Regions from separate parts of the Brevibacillus choshinensis genome, predicted to be linked through region 1. Evidence: a T-box and tRNA genes for the amino acid it is inferred to sense, from the RefSeq annotation. Region 1 holds a T-box; the other holds one or more tRNA genes.

Region 1 (7,101 bases):
ATCGGTGACAAAATGACGATCGGATCAAGGATCGCATACGGATTCAGTAGCTTCGCTCATTCTGCGGTCATGATGCATGAACGCGTCACATACAATGGGGAAAGAATAATGGATGGAGGTATGGACATGGATAGGATCGGGTTCATCGGTACAGGCAGCATGGGCAGCATCCTCATTGAAGCGTTGCTGTCAGCCAAAGCCCTGTCCCCCGGCCAGATCATCATGAGAAATCGCACACCGGCCAAAGCAGAGCAGCTGGCGGCCCGCCACCCCGGATTAGTCATTGCCCCGAGCAATGCCGAGTTGGCCATGCAAGCACGCGTATTGCTGCTGTGCGTAAAACCGCTGGAATATAAGGTCATGCTAGAGCAGATCCTCCCGGAATTGACACCAGAGCACCTTTTGATTACCATTACGAGCCCGATTAAGCTCGCTCAGCTGGAGGAGATTGTCCCATGTGCAGTCGCCAGGGTCGTGCCGAGCATTACAAATGCAGCTCGCAGCGGGATCAGTCTATGCGAATTCGGTTCCCGGATAAAGGATGAGCAGAAGCAAACCATTCTCTCCCTCTTCTCCCAAATCAGCCAGCCTACTTTAATCACAGACTCCTTCTTGCGTGTCACCTCCGACATCACCAGCTGCGGCCCTGCATTTCTCAGTTACATTCTCCAACAGATGATTCAGGACGCCGTGTCCGAAACAGGCATCTCCCACGAGGCAGCCACGTATTTGACCACCCAGATGTTCATCGGAATGGCAGATCTATTAAAAGAGGAAATCTTTACTCTCCCCTCCCTGCAGGAGCGCGTCTGTGTTCCTGGCGGGATCACCGGAGAAGGTCTCATTGCCCTGAAGAACGGTATACCCGGTGTTTTTGCCGATGTATTTCATCGTACGCATGCCAAATTTGCTGAAGATCAGGAACTGGCGGAGCGTAAGCTGGCCCATCAGCTCGAATAAGCAAAAAGGAGTGCGAACCTGCCTTGCGACAGGTCTCACTCCTTTTTTCATTTACCATTATCGAATGACGATATTGACGAGCTTGCCCGGTACCGCAATCATTTTCACGATGGTTTTTCCATCGATCAGTTCTTTGATCACTTCGTTAGCCAAAGCCAGCTCTTCCATTTGTTCTTTGGTGGAATCGGAAGCGATCAGCAGCTTTTCCTTGTTCTTGCCGTTTACTTGCAGCACGATCTCCACTTCATCCTCTACCAGCTTGGATTCATCGTAGGTAGGCCAAGCCTCGTAAGCCAGCGTCTCGCTGTGTCCCAGCTTCTCCCACAGTTCTTCTGCGATATGAGGCGTGATTGGGGACAGCATTTTCACGAAGTCTTCCATGTATTTCTTCGGCAGTACATCCGCTTTGTATGCTTCATTTACGAATACCATCAGCTGGGAAATACCTGTGTTGAAACGCAGACCTTCGTAGTCTTCTGTCACTTTCTTCACCGTTTGATGGTAAACGCGCTCCATACTGCCTGCTTTGGTCGTATCGACGATCTTCTCGTTCAGCTCTCCGCTGTCGTTTACAAACAGGCGATAGACGCGGTCCAGGAAGCGGCGGGCACCGTCCAGGCCTTTTGTAGACCAAGCGATCGAAGCATCCAGCGGCCCCATGAACATCTCATACATACGCAAGGTATCTGCGCCATGGCTGTTCACGATGTCATCCGGATTTACGACGTTTCCTTTGGACTTACTCATTTTTTCGTTGTTCTCACCCAAGATCATACCCTGGTTGAACAGCTTTTGGAACGGTTCCTTGGTAGGCACGACACCGATGTCGTACAGGAATTTGTGCCAGAAGCGGGAGTACAGCAAGTGCAGTACTGCATGCTCCGCACCACCGATGTAAATGTCAATCGGCAGCCATTCCTTCAATTTATCCGGATCGGCCAGTGCTTTTTCGTTGTGCGGATCGATAAAGCGCAGGAAGTACCAGCAGCTGCCTGCCCATTGCGGCATTGTGTTTGTCTCACGGCGAGCTTTTTGGCCAGTTACCGGATCTACGATGTTAATCCAGTCCGTGATATTCGCCAGCGGGGATTCACCTGTCCCGGATGGCTTGATTTCTTTTGTTTTTGGCAAAATAATCGGCAGCTCTTCTTCTGGAACCACTTTCATCGTGCCGTCTTCCAGGTGGATGATTGGAATCGGCTCTCCCCAATAACGTTGACGGCTGAACAACCAGTCACGCAGACGGTAGGTTACCTTGCGATTTCCTTTCCCGTTCTCCTCCAGCCATTCGATCATCTTGCGGATCGCTTCTTCTTTGTTCAGTCCGTCCAGGAAGCCGGAGTTGATGTGCGGGCCGTCACCGGCGAACGCTTCTTTGGAAATGTCTCCGCCTTCGATGACCTCTTTGATTGGCAGATCAAATGTTTTCGCGAATTCGTAGTCGCGCTCATCATGTGCAGGCACCGCCATGATGGAACCCGTACCATAGCTGATCAGGACGTAATCGGCGATCCAGATCGGCAGACGCTCGCCATTCACTGGGTTGATGGCGTATGCTCCTGTAAATACCCCTGTTTTTTCTTTTGCCAGGTCTGTACGCTCCAGGTCGCTCTTGCGCTTCGCTTGCTCCAGATACGCCTCTACGGCTTCTCTTTGAGCAGGGACCGTGATCAGGTCTACCAGCTTGTGCTCTGGCGCCAATACGGCGTAGGTCGCACCAAACAGGGTGTCAGGACGTGTCGTGAAGACGGTGAAGCCTTCCTCATGACCTTCGATGCTAAAGGTAACCTCTGCCCCTTCGGAACGGCCAATCCAGTTGCGCTGCATTTCCTTGATGCTCTCCGGCCAGTCCAGCTCTTCCAGGTCAGCCAGCAGGCGCTCCGCGTAAGCAGTAATTTTCAGGACCCATTGCTTCATCGGACGGCGCTCGACTGGATGTCCTCCACGCTCACTTTTGCCATCGATGACCTCTTCATTCGCCAAAACCGTACCCAGTGCCGGGCACCAGTTTACTGCAACTTCATCAATGTAGGCCAAACCGTGCTCATACAGCTTGGTGAAAATCCATTGCGTCCATTTATAGTAGTGCGGGTCCGTCGTGTTAATTTCGCGATCCCAGTCATAGGAGAAGCCCAAGGACTTGATCTGACGGCGGAAGTTGTTGATGTTTTGCTCGGTAAATTCAGCAGGGTCGTTCCCTGTATCGAGCGCGTACTGCTCAGCAGGCAATCCGAAGGCATCCCAGCCCATCGGGTGCAAAACATTGTAGCCCTGCATTCTCTTCATACGGGACAAAATATCCGTAGCCGTATAGCCCTCTGGATGGCCTACATGCAGTCCTGCTCCAGATGGATACGGAAACATATCGAGCGCATAAAACTTCTTTTTGCCTTCGTCTTCGGAGGTTTTGAAAGTCTTGTTTTGCTCCCAGTATTGCTGCCACTTCTTCTCGACGTTGCGATGATTAAAAACCATGGTAAAGCACTCCCATCCTAAATGGTGAAAAATAAAAAAACCCCACGTCCCCATCGATTAACGAAAAGGGACGAGAGGTTGTGTTTACTCCCGCGGTACCACCCAGATTGGTGAACGGAACATCATTCACCCACTTATTTCCATCCATAACGGAGATGATCCGCTTTCCCTTACTCAATCGAATTCCTCAATCTTGGGGGAAAGTGCTGGGAGGCGAGTTCAGATCACTCCGGGTTGACTTGCACCTGCCGTCAACTCTCTAGCACACGGAGTTAATGCCTACTATTCCTCTTTCAACGCGTCGAATTTTGCAGTTATAACACGATTATAGTAAATAGGAACCAATCATGTCAACGTCTCGGCTTGGATGCGGCGAAAAATAGGCGATCGCTCTTCTCCGATGGGGGCTGATCCGAATATCCGGCTGTCAAAACGATGTCTGTAAATCCGGCATCCTTGAGCCAACGAATCATCTGAATGGGCTGATAGGCTCGCTGCCAGTGCTCTTCTTCCATGCGCTTGTAGAGACCGTCTGGCTGGCGGATGAAAAACGTCAGCTGATGCTCCACCTCCAGGCGCAGCGGGTCGCAAAAACATTGCCAAATGTACGAAACTTCATCATCGACGTAGGTGAAGGTCTCATCTCCGAAGATGTGCAGCATTTTATAAGGACTGTGCACATCGAACAAAAAGCTGCCTCCTTCGGCGAGATGGTCGAACACCTTTCGAAAGGTTTCCTGCACATCTTCCTCTTCGGTCAAGTAGCTGAGAGAATCGCACAGCGAAATGACGGCATCTGCCTGCGGTAAATCCAGCTCTCGCATGTCCTGCTCGACCCACGTGACATCTGCCTGTTCCCGGCGCATTTTATCATAGGCGATTGCCAGCATTTCAGCCGACAAGTCTACACCCGTCACCCGGTAGCCGCGCTTGGAGAGCGGGATGGCAATCGTCCCCGTCCCGCAGCCCAGATCTATTACGTTCCGTGGCTTATCCCCTTTTGCCCAATGACGCTCCACCCAATCCAGCCATTGGTCGTAGGGAGTATCGGCCATCAGCTTGTCGTAAACTGCCGCCATATGCGCGTAGGCCATAGTCGATTACCCTTGCTCTGAGAAGGAAACAACCTCTGCATCCTTCCACAGACGCTCCAAGTTGTAAAACTCGCGATCTTCACGATGGAACACATGGATGACGACGTCTCCCAGATCCACGAGCACCCAGCGCCCTTCCTCAGCGCCTTCGATTCCGCGCACGTTCATTCCACTCTTGTGTGCCTGATCGCGAATTTCTTTGACGATCGCCTGTACTTGACGCTCGTTGTTTCCGTGGCAAATCATAAAGTAGTCTGCGACGGCGGATAAATTTCTGATATCCAGCACCATCAGATTTTCAGCTTTCTTATCCTCGGCTGCTTTCACGACCAAACGAGCCAAATCCTCAACTGTCTTAACCATTAAACCCTCCTACTCTCCCTTTTCGGGAAATCAAGTCGTTGTATGCCAATAGCGTCAACGGAAACACCGTCTTTTGCTTTTCAATTAAAAATTGCATCGTTCCCCCAAGCGCCAAAGCAAGTGCGGCATCCAGATCTTTTTCTGCGAGCTCGCGGATTTGCTCTACTCCAGGGAAATTGCGGTTGGGTTCTATATAGTCTGCCACACAAACCACTTTTTCTAACAGGGTCATCCCTGCTCGACCCGTCGTGTGATAGCGGACAGCCTGCAAAATTTCCGGGTCCATAATGCCGAGGTCTGTCTGGATGACGATCGCTCCGGCAAAAGCGTGCCAAAGCTCTTTCTCTCCTTCCAGCAAGTCCGTCGGCATATCGTGGCGCACCAGAATTTCAAACATCTTGTCTACTGGCCAGCACTTGCAGTAATCGTGCAGATAGCCTGCCAGCTCCGCTTTCTCGGGATCGGCCCCGTAGCGTACAGCCAGCTTCCTGGCCGAGTCGGCGACTCCCAGCGTATGCGTATAGCGTTTATCATGCATTTGCGCCCGCACCAAAGCGAGCAGCTCCTCCCGATTACTCCACACTTTCATAGAATCGGTTCTCCTTTATATACCGCTCCACCGAATTTGGAACCAGGTAGCGGATGCTCTGCCCCGCCGCCGCTTTTTCCCGGATGAGCGTAGAGGAAATATCCCAGACAGGCATCTCGACAAAGGTCACATCCTCACGGGATACCTGCTCGAGGGTAGCGCCTGGCCTCGCCAAGCCGATGAATCCAATCAGGCGGCTAAGCTCCTCATACCGATACCATTTCGGCAGGATCTCTACCATGTCTCCCCCAATGATAAAGGAAAAACGGCAGTCTGGAAACTGATCCACCAGCTGCACGATTGTGTCGTACGTATAAGAAGGGCCTTCCCGCTTCAGCTCAATATCCGTCACCCGAAACGACTCATGGTCTGCGACGGCCAGCTCCACCATTTGCAGGCGAGTGGCAGCGGAAGTGAGACCGTCCCGTTTCTTGTGCGGAGGAATATGCGTGGGCATGAACCATACCTCATCCAATCCCGCTTGCTCGCGCGCCTGCTCTGCGGCGAGCAAATGACCGCAGTGGATTGGGTCGAAGGTGCCACCCATGATTCCTACATGCTTGATCCTGTCGGTCATGTCTTTTTCCTATGGCAGCTTGATCGTTTTGTTTTCCCGTGACTCTTTGTACAGTACAACAGTATGCCCGATCAGCTGTACCAATTCCGCCCCTGCACCTGCAGCGAGATCCTCGGCCACTTCATGCTTGTCGTCATTGTTATTTTGCAAAATCGCTACCTTGATCAATTCACGCACTTCCAGCGCCTCTTTGATCTGGGTGATCATATTTTCATTAACTCCACCCTTCCCCACTTGAAAAATCGGGGTGAGATGGTGTGCTTCTGCGCGCAAAAAGCGCTTTTGCTTGCCGGTCAACATTGGCATGTCTCCTCTTGTCTTCCATGGTATTGGATTATTCTGCTGTTTTGGTCAATTGTTTCAGGACGGTGTCTCTCATGACCTCCGTCGGTGCTTTTTTACCTGTCCACAACTCAAAAGCCAGCGCACCTTGATTCACGAACATCCCCACGCCGGAGTGGACACGCGCCCCGATCGCTTTCGCTTCGGTGAGCAGACGTGTTTCCAACGGATTGTAGATCAGATCGCTCACGATTAAGCGGTCGTGCAGCCAATCGCTGGGCACTGGCATTTCATTTACATTCGGCAGCATCCCGATCGAAGTCGTATTGATCAGCAGAGAAGCATCTGCAATGGCGTCTTTTCCTTCTCCCTGCTCCACGATTCGAGTGGACACGATGGATTGCAGTGATTCTGCGAGAATGGTCGCTCTTTCACGCGAGCGGTTGATAATGCGAATTTCTTTTACCCCTTTTTCTGCAAGGGTAAAGGCAACTGCACGTGCCGCTCCGCCTGCTCCAACCATCGTGACGATCTGCTGGTCTAGCTCAAGTCCTGTCTCCTCCATGAGAGAGCGCACATATCCCATGCCGTCCGTATTGTAGCCGATCAAGCGGCCATCTTCGATTACTACGGTGTTTACGGCTCCAATGCGCTTGGCCAGCGGGTCAATCTCGTCGAGCATCGGCATGATTGCGACCTTGTGCGGGATCGTTACGTTGATTCCCTTGAGCCCCAGAGCGCGAATGCCCGCAACCGCATCC
Region 2 (7,101 bases), 2.2 Mb from region 1:
CAACCGCCAATACGTTGTCCAGACTCATTACAAAATCTGCCAAAATAATGGTGCGAACCGCTTGCCCCACGGTCTGATTGCGGGAAACTTCTGCCAGTTCCTCGTTTTCTCCCAACATCAGCTTGCATGCGATCCATAGCAGCAAAAACCCGCCTATCGCTTTGACCAGCGGGATATCTAACATCCAGGTTGTCAGGCTTGTCAGTAAAATTCGCAAAAGGATCGCACCTAGTGTCCCGTACAGGACGGCTCGTGTTCTTTCTTCCCGTGGAAGCCCCCGGCAAGCCATCCCGATCACAACCGCATTGTCGCTGCTCAGGACAAGATCGATCATAAAAATATGCACCAGTCCCAGCCAAAAATGCTCTTCCATCCCTGCCTCCCTGGTCCACCAAAGTCTGTCCATTCTACTTTATGCGACTAAAATCGGACTCATGCTTAAATTTTTTTCCGAATAAAGGAACTTTTTAGCGGATTTTGTAGATAAGAACTTCCATAAAAAAACATTTTATTGCGAATTTAGGAGAATTATACCTTGTCTTTCCTAGCCCTTTTCCATTACGATTTTAGTGGGGTGGATAAGAGATGGTGGAGACCGTGACGCTTAATCTTTTTAATGTTTCTAGGAAAATTTTAGATATGGCACCAAGCATTACCACATTGTGGATGCAAGAAATCGTTCGCAGTATGGAAATCCCTGTAACAATCCCTCGCGATTTCGCGGAAAAGCGTACGGTGCTATTAGCTCGCTATCTGGTGGAAAATGTGGATCAAGATATGCAGACGTGGTCCCTGGATATGGGAGAGTGGCTGCGCTCGCAGGAATTCCCCTTCTCCTCCATTTTGCGTACGTATCAATTGTATCGGAATGTATTCTGGCGGGTTCTTCAACCAGAGCTGCATAAATGGTCGTTGTCCTCTACCGATATGCTTTATCTGGAGACACAGCTCGGTAAAGCGATGGATGAGAGTGTCTTCTGGGCGGTCTACCATTTTGAGCAAATGATGAATGAAGAGCTGGTCCAAAAAGAAGAGACCATTTCCTACTTACACAACGACAAATTGACGATGCTCGGTAAAATAGCAGCAAACATGGCCCATGAGCTCCGAAATCCGCTCTGTGCGATCGAAGGATTCCTGAAGCTGATCGGAGAGTCTACCAAGGAACAGGCCAAATTGCAGTCTTACATTCAGGTTGTCATGCATGAGTTTGAAAATTTGCATCGACAGCTTACCGGTTTCTTGAGTTTCTCGAAAAAACCGATCTTGGATGAAATTTTCAAGACCGTTCAAGTAGAAAGCTTATTTGAAGAAGTGGAATTGCTCATCACTCCCCGTTTGCTGGGAGAAAACATACGCTTTGAAAAACAAATCCACCCCTGCTCTCTCGCTTGTTATGAAGAAGGCCTAAAGCAAGTCATTGTGAACTTACTGAACAATGCCATTGACGCGGTCCAGCATCGTCCTGAAAAAAGTATCAGTGTCATCGCCACATCCTCTGACGGATGGCTGTATTTGAGTGTAGAGAACAATGGAGAGATGATACCGCCGGAGATCGTCGAGAGTTTGTTTCAGCCGTTTTTTACAACCAAACAAAATGGGACAGGCATCGGATTGTCCATCTGTAAAAACATCATCGAGAAGCACCAAGGCAGCATTCATTGCGATTCCAATGAGAAGCGCACCCGATTTGTCGTATCCCTCCCGATTGAGACTGAGGTGGATCAGCCTGCCCCCACTCTGTGATTGGGCACAAAAAATGCCCCCTGATGCTCAGGAGGCGAGGCAAGAGATCCGTTACCGTTTGGTTGGTAAGCGACCTAAGGCTAACTCTACACGAAAACATATGTTTCTACCACTCAAAAGATTAGACAGACTTCGACACGTGCCAGGATCTATGCAGACTGTAGGGAAGCATGCATGGATCCTTTTTTGTCATGGTGCCAATACTTCGCACACTGCCCGGTTCGCTATGGCATGAATCGCCTGTTCTGCTGTACTGATCCATTTTGCTTAGCTGTTTCGGCACAAACAATGCCTCAATCTCAAATACCAATGCCGAGCGGATTATATAGAACTACATGAAAGGGGTCAGCCACGTTTGACTTCACACATTAGGATCTTGTACCTAGCAAAGCAGTGATGATATCACTTCGTTATAGCCAGCCCGAGTGCCTGATGATCCCATAGAATATCTTCGACAACAGAAACGTTATTCTCCTCGCATGTCACGATTAAGATGACCTCCCCCGTTTTTCCCTTCTTCAGTTCTCGTTCATTCTTGTGTCGCTTGAGCAGATAAATAATCCAATTCAGCAGAACGCCTGTAATAAATCCGGCAGCTGCTCCGATTAACCCCCAGATGACGGGTCCCCAGTCCCAGACAAAACCTTTGGTTGCCCCGATGGTAGCGAACATGAAGGCCAGTACCATCCCTTTATCCACTAAAGACAAACCATCACTACGGTGAATGCTATCCAGCAGCCTGGGGTGTTTTTTACGTGGATCAAGCGGAACGGCGTAGATCTCCGTTATCCCTTTTTCCTCCAATTCGGTTATAGCGATTTCCAGTAAAGTAGAGTATTCAAACGTGACGAATATTTGCATCACTCTACCATGCCCCCAACTGTTATTTGGGTGCCTGAAGGCTGGTATTTCCGCAATAGGTGATTTTTTAGTGCGTCTTCAAAAAGTTTATTATTCTCTACTGTATTCATGTAAGCATCGTAGATCGAAAAGAAATAAAACGAGGGTAAATACAAGAGCCATTGCTTTTCCAAAACAAGTGTGGAAAATCGTATGTTACCTAGGATCAGGTAGTGAATGGCGAGGATCAGATTAGATTTCCATACGAGAATAATGGAACATACAAAAATAAACCCTGCTAAAACAATACGATGGAGATACAATTGCCCAAGGCTGGGTATTCCCAGAGACCATACTACTGCTATCCAAGGCTTGCGTTTGTCAAGGTAGTTTACTTCTATTGCTCCAATGCGAAAAACGTCATAAAACCCATTCTCTCTTTGTGCGAGTAGATAAATCTTATTCATATCAACAGTGGATCGATAACTGTCCCATATCGCAAACAAATAAACAGGTATGTAAAGCATCGTGAATCTGGGTTCCAATATATCTTTTGCCGCTTGAAACTGACCGTTAAAGGAATACACCATTGCTTCATTCAGATGAATCAATTGATTAATGAACACTTCCCATATAATCAATGCGTAGCCTCGGAGATATTTGCTCAGTAGAAGGTGCCCAAAACCGGGGAAAGCCAAGGACCACGCAGCAATAATATAAGGATTTCTTTTATGAAGTTGTGTGGTTCCCAGCAAACTGACATATGCCTTGTTGCGCATATTTCGAACTGTTCCCTGACTTTCCATAATTGACCACCTTTGAAGCTATTTGGTTGTAATTTGCCCAAATGCTTGAGGAACCATTCAAACGAGACATGGTCTATCCCGTGTTGAATGACATTAACATTACTGAATAAACACAAAAAAACAGAGGCCAAATTGGCTCTCTGTTCTCCTCTATTCATATGGAGCGGGTGATGGGAATCGAACCCACGCGACCAGCTTGGAAGGCTGGGGTTCTACCATTGAACTACACCCGCATGTAATTGAGATGGTGCCGAGGACCGGACTTGAACCGGTACGGGAGAAACTCCCGACAGATTTTAAGTCTGTTGCGTCTGCCCATTCCGCCACCCCGGCAAAGCAAGAAAATGATGGGCAAATCATGGTCGGGAAGACAGGATTCGAACCTGCGACCCCTTGGTCCCAAGCCAAGTACTCTACCAAGCTGAGCTACTTCCCGACTGTATCCTTTTCACTCTAGATGAAAAGTGGCGTGCCCTGAGAGATTCGAACTCCCGACCTTTTGATTCGTAGTCAAACGCTCTATCCAGCTGAGCTAAGGGCACATATGGAGCGGACGAAGGGTCTCGAACCCTCGACCTTCGCCTTGGCAAGGCGACGCTCTACCAATTGAGCTACGTCCGCATGTAATTTTGCAGTTGTTTGGTGCGGTCGAGAGGACTTGAACCTCCACGGTGTTGCCACCACTAGAACCTGAATCTAGCGCGTCTGCCAATTCCGCCACGACCGCATGTAAAGTTTAAAAACTGGTGAGCCATGAAGGACTCGAACCTTCGACCCTCTGATTAAAAGTCAGATGCTCTACCAACTGAGCTAATGGCTCTCATTAAGAAAACTGGTGGGGAGAGACGGATTCGAACCGCCGAACCCAGAGGGAGCAGATTTACAGTCTGCCGCGTTTAGCCACTTCGCTATCTCCCCAGTGATGGTGCCGGCAATAGGACTTGAACCCACAACCCCCTGATTACAAGTCAGGTGCTCTACCAATTGAGCTATACCGGCGAACGTATTTATTTTACCAAATCATTCATAGATAATCAACATTTTTTCACTAATTGTAAACGTCTTTCATCTTCATGAATGTTGCCATTCTTGAAAAGAATGGCGGAGCTGACGGGACTCGAACCCGCGACCTCCGGTGTGACAGACCGGCGTGAACTCCAACTTCACCACAGCTCCATATTATTTTCCTTGAACTCGACGCTTATTCAAGGTCGTACAAGGAGAAAATTTGGTTGCACCCTACGGGTACTCCCATCTCACTTGAGCAAGATGTACATTCGACGTAGTTCAAGTGAATAATTTGGTTGCGGGAGCAGGATTTGAACCTGCGACCTTCGGGTTATGAGCCCGACGAGCTACCGAGCTGCTCCATCCCGCGACAGGGACCTATTCGGTCAGTAGTAATAGTGGTGGAGGCTGACGGGATCGAACCGCCGACCCTCTGCTTGTAAGGCAGATGCTCTCCCAGCTGAGCTAAGCCTCCACATTCTCTTAATGGGATATTTTATGGTGACCCGTAGGGGATTCGAACCCCTGTATGACAGCGTGAAAGGCTGCTGTGTTAAACCGCTTCACCAACGGGCCATAGCATGGTTGGGTAATAATCATGGTGCTCCCGACAGGAATCGAACCTGCGACCTCTTCCTTACCATGGAAACGCTCTACCGACTGAGCTACAGGAGCATGAATATGGCTCCTCGGGACGGACTCGAACCGCCGACCGATCGGTTAACAGCCGATTGCTCTACCAACTGAGCTACCGAGGAACATTGAAGGTCATTCCTTCAAAACTGAATACGCATGTTTGCTAAAGAATGTGTGGATAAGTCCTCGACCGATTAGTATTCGTCAGCTCCACGTGTTACCACGCTTCCACACCGAACCTATCAACCTCATCGTCTATGAGGGGTCTTACCAGCTTGCGCTGTGGGAAGTCTCATCTTGGAGGGGGCTTCACGCTTAGATGCTTTCAGCGCTTATCCCGTCCGCACATAGCTACCCAGCTGTGCCACTGGCGTGACAACTGGTGCACCAGCGGTGCGTCCATCCCGGTCCTCTCGTACTAAGGACAGCTCTCCTCAAACTTCCTACGCCCGCGACAGATAGGGACCGAACTGTCTCACGACGTTCTGAACCCAGCTCGCGTACCGCTTTAATGGGCGAACAGCCCAACCCTTGGGACCTACTTCAGCCCCAGGATGCGATGAGCCGACATCGAGGTGCCAAACCTCCCCGTCGATGTGGACTCTTGGGGAGATAAGCCTGTTATCCCCAGGGTAGCTTTTATCCGTTGAGCGATGGCCCTTCCATGCGGAACCACCGGATCACTAAGCCCGACTTTCGTCCCTGCTCGACTTGTAGGTCTCGCAGTCAAGCTCCCTTCTGCCTTTACACTCTACGAATGATTTCCGACCATTCTGAGGGAACCTTTGGGCGCCTCCGTTACCTTTTGGGAGGCGACCGCCCCAGTCAAACTGCCCACCTGGCATGGTCCTCTCGCCCGATAAGGGCGACGAGTTAGAAACTCCGTACATCAAGGGTGGTATCCCACCGACAGCTCCACAGAGGCTGGCGCCCCTGCTTCTCAGCTTCCCACCTATCCTGTACATGATGCACAAAGTTCCAATACCAGGCTACAGTAAAGCTCCATGGGGTCTTTCCGTCTTGTCGCGGGTAACCTGCATCTTCACAGGTATTATGATTTCACCGGGTCTCTTGCCGAGACAGCGCCCAAGTCGTTACGCCTTTCGTGCGGGTCGGAACTTACCCGACAAGGAATTTCGCTACCTTAGGACCGTTATAGTTACGGCCGCCGTTTACTGGGGCTTCGGTTCAAAGCTTCGCTTGCGCTAACCCATCCCCTTAACCTTCCAGCACCGGGCAGGCGTCAGCCCCTATACTTCGCCTTGCGGCTTCGCAGAGACCTGTGTTTTTGCTAAACAGTCGCTTGGGCCTTTTCACTGCGGCCCCCTCGGGCTATAAACCCTACCGGGGCGCCCCTTCTCCCGAAGTTACGGGGCCATTTTGCCGAGTTCCTTAGCAAGAGTTATCCCGCGCACCTTAGGATTCTCTCCTCGCCTACCTGTGTCGGTTTGCGGTACGGGCACCTTATTCCTCGCTAGACGCTTTTCTTGGCAGTGTGAAATCAGGGACTTCGGTACTTAAATTTCCCTCGCCATCACAGCTTGCCCTTACGGTGTGCGGATTTGCCTACACACCAGGCTTACTGCTTGGACGGCCATCCAGTAGGCCGCTCACCCTATCCTCCTGCGTCACGCCATTGCTCAAGCGGAACAGAGGTGGTACAGGAATATCAACCTGTTGTCCATCGCCTACGCCTTTCGGCCTCAGCTTAGGTCCCGACTAACCCTGGGAGGACGAGCCTTCCCCAGGAACCCTTAGGCTTTCGGTGGACAAGATTCTCACTTGTCTTTTCGCTACTTACACCGGCATTCTCACTTCCAAGCGCTCCACCGCTCTTTCCAGTACGGCTTCACTGCTGCTTGGAACGCTCCCCTACCCAGTCCATAAGGACTGCCATAGCTTCGGTGATACGTTTAGCCCCGTTACATTTTCCGCGCAGAGTCACTCGACCAGTGAGCTATTACGCACTCTTTAAATGGTGGCTGCTTCTAAGCCAACATCCTGGTTGTCTGGGCAACTCCACATCGTTTCCCACTTAACGTATACTTGGGGACCTTAGCTGATG

What was found. The T-box of region 1 lies ahead of leuS (leucine--tRNA ligase). A T-box ahead of a tRNA ligase gene usually reads a tRNA of that ligase, here a tRNA-Leu.
Region 2: it encodes a tRNA-Leu, which carries the amino acid that the T-box ahead of leuS (leucine--tRNA ligase) is inferred to sense. The anticodon was not compared.

Annotation. Positions count from the first base shown of each region.
Region 1 covers NZ_CP069127.1:2,059,023-2,066,123, reverse strand. Annotated here, with positions in the region: partial or broken gene JNE38_RS30600 (helix-hairpin-helix domain-containing protein) at 1-3, shown strand, start outside; gene comER (late competence protein ComER) at 127-960, shown strand; gene leuS (leucine--tRNA ligase) at 1,018-3,435, opposite strand; T-box leader at 3,499-3,741, opposite strand; gene JNE38_RS10565 (class I SAM-dependent DNA methyltransferase) at 3,786-4,529, opposite strand; gene rsfS (ribosome silencing factor) at 4,536-4,892, opposite strand; gene yqeK (bis(5'-nucleosyl)-tetraphosphatase (symmetrical) YqeK) at 4,885-5,481, opposite strand; gene JNE38_RS10550 (nicotinate-nucleotide adenylyltransferase) at 5,465-6,058, opposite strand; gene yhbY (ribosome assembly RNA-binding protein YhbY) at 6,068-6,358, opposite strand; gene JNE38_RS10540 (shikimate dehydrogenase) at 6,393-7,101, opposite strand, start outside.
Region 2 covers NZ_CP069127.1:4,237,668-4,244,768, forward strand. Annotated here, with positions in the region: gene JNE38_RS21320 (TerC family protein) at 1-373, opposite strand, end outside; gene JNE38_RS21325 (sensor histidine kinase) at 586-1,746, shown strand; gene JNE38_RS21330 (hypothetical protein) at 2,149-2,607, opposite strand; gene JNE38_RS21335 (hypothetical protein) at 2,607-3,392, opposite strand; tRNA gene JNE38_RS21340 (tRNA-Gly) at 3,552-3,625, opposite strand; tRNA gene JNE38_RS21345 (tRNA-Leu) at 3,638-3,725, opposite strand; tRNA gene JNE38_RS21350 (tRNA-Pro) at 3,752-3,828, opposite strand; tRNA gene JNE38_RS21355 (tRNA-Arg) at 3,858-3,934, opposite strand; tRNA gene JNE38_RS21360 (tRNA-Gly) at 3,938-4,013, opposite strand; tRNA gene JNE38_RS21365 (tRNA-Leu) at 4,033-4,119, opposite strand; tRNA gene JNE38_RS21370 (tRNA-Lys) at 4,137-4,212, opposite strand; tRNA gene JNE38_RS21375 (tRNA-Tyr) at 4,226-4,310, opposite strand; tRNA gene JNE38_RS21380 (tRNA-Thr) at 4,316-4,391, opposite strand; tRNA gene JNE38_RS21385 (tRNA-Asp) at 4,492-4,568, opposite strand; tRNA gene JNE38_RS21390 (tRNA-Met) at 4,694-4,770, opposite strand; tRNA gene JNE38_RS21395 (tRNA-Val) at 4,800-4,875, opposite strand; tRNA gene JNE38_RS21400 (tRNA-Glu) at 4,900-4,976, opposite strand; tRNA gene JNE38_RS21405 (tRNA-Thr) at 5,000-5,075, opposite strand; tRNA gene JNE38_RS21410 (tRNA-Asn) at 5,083-5,158, opposite strand; rRNA gene JNE38_RS21415 (23S ribosomal RNA) at 5,211-7,101, opposite strand, start outside.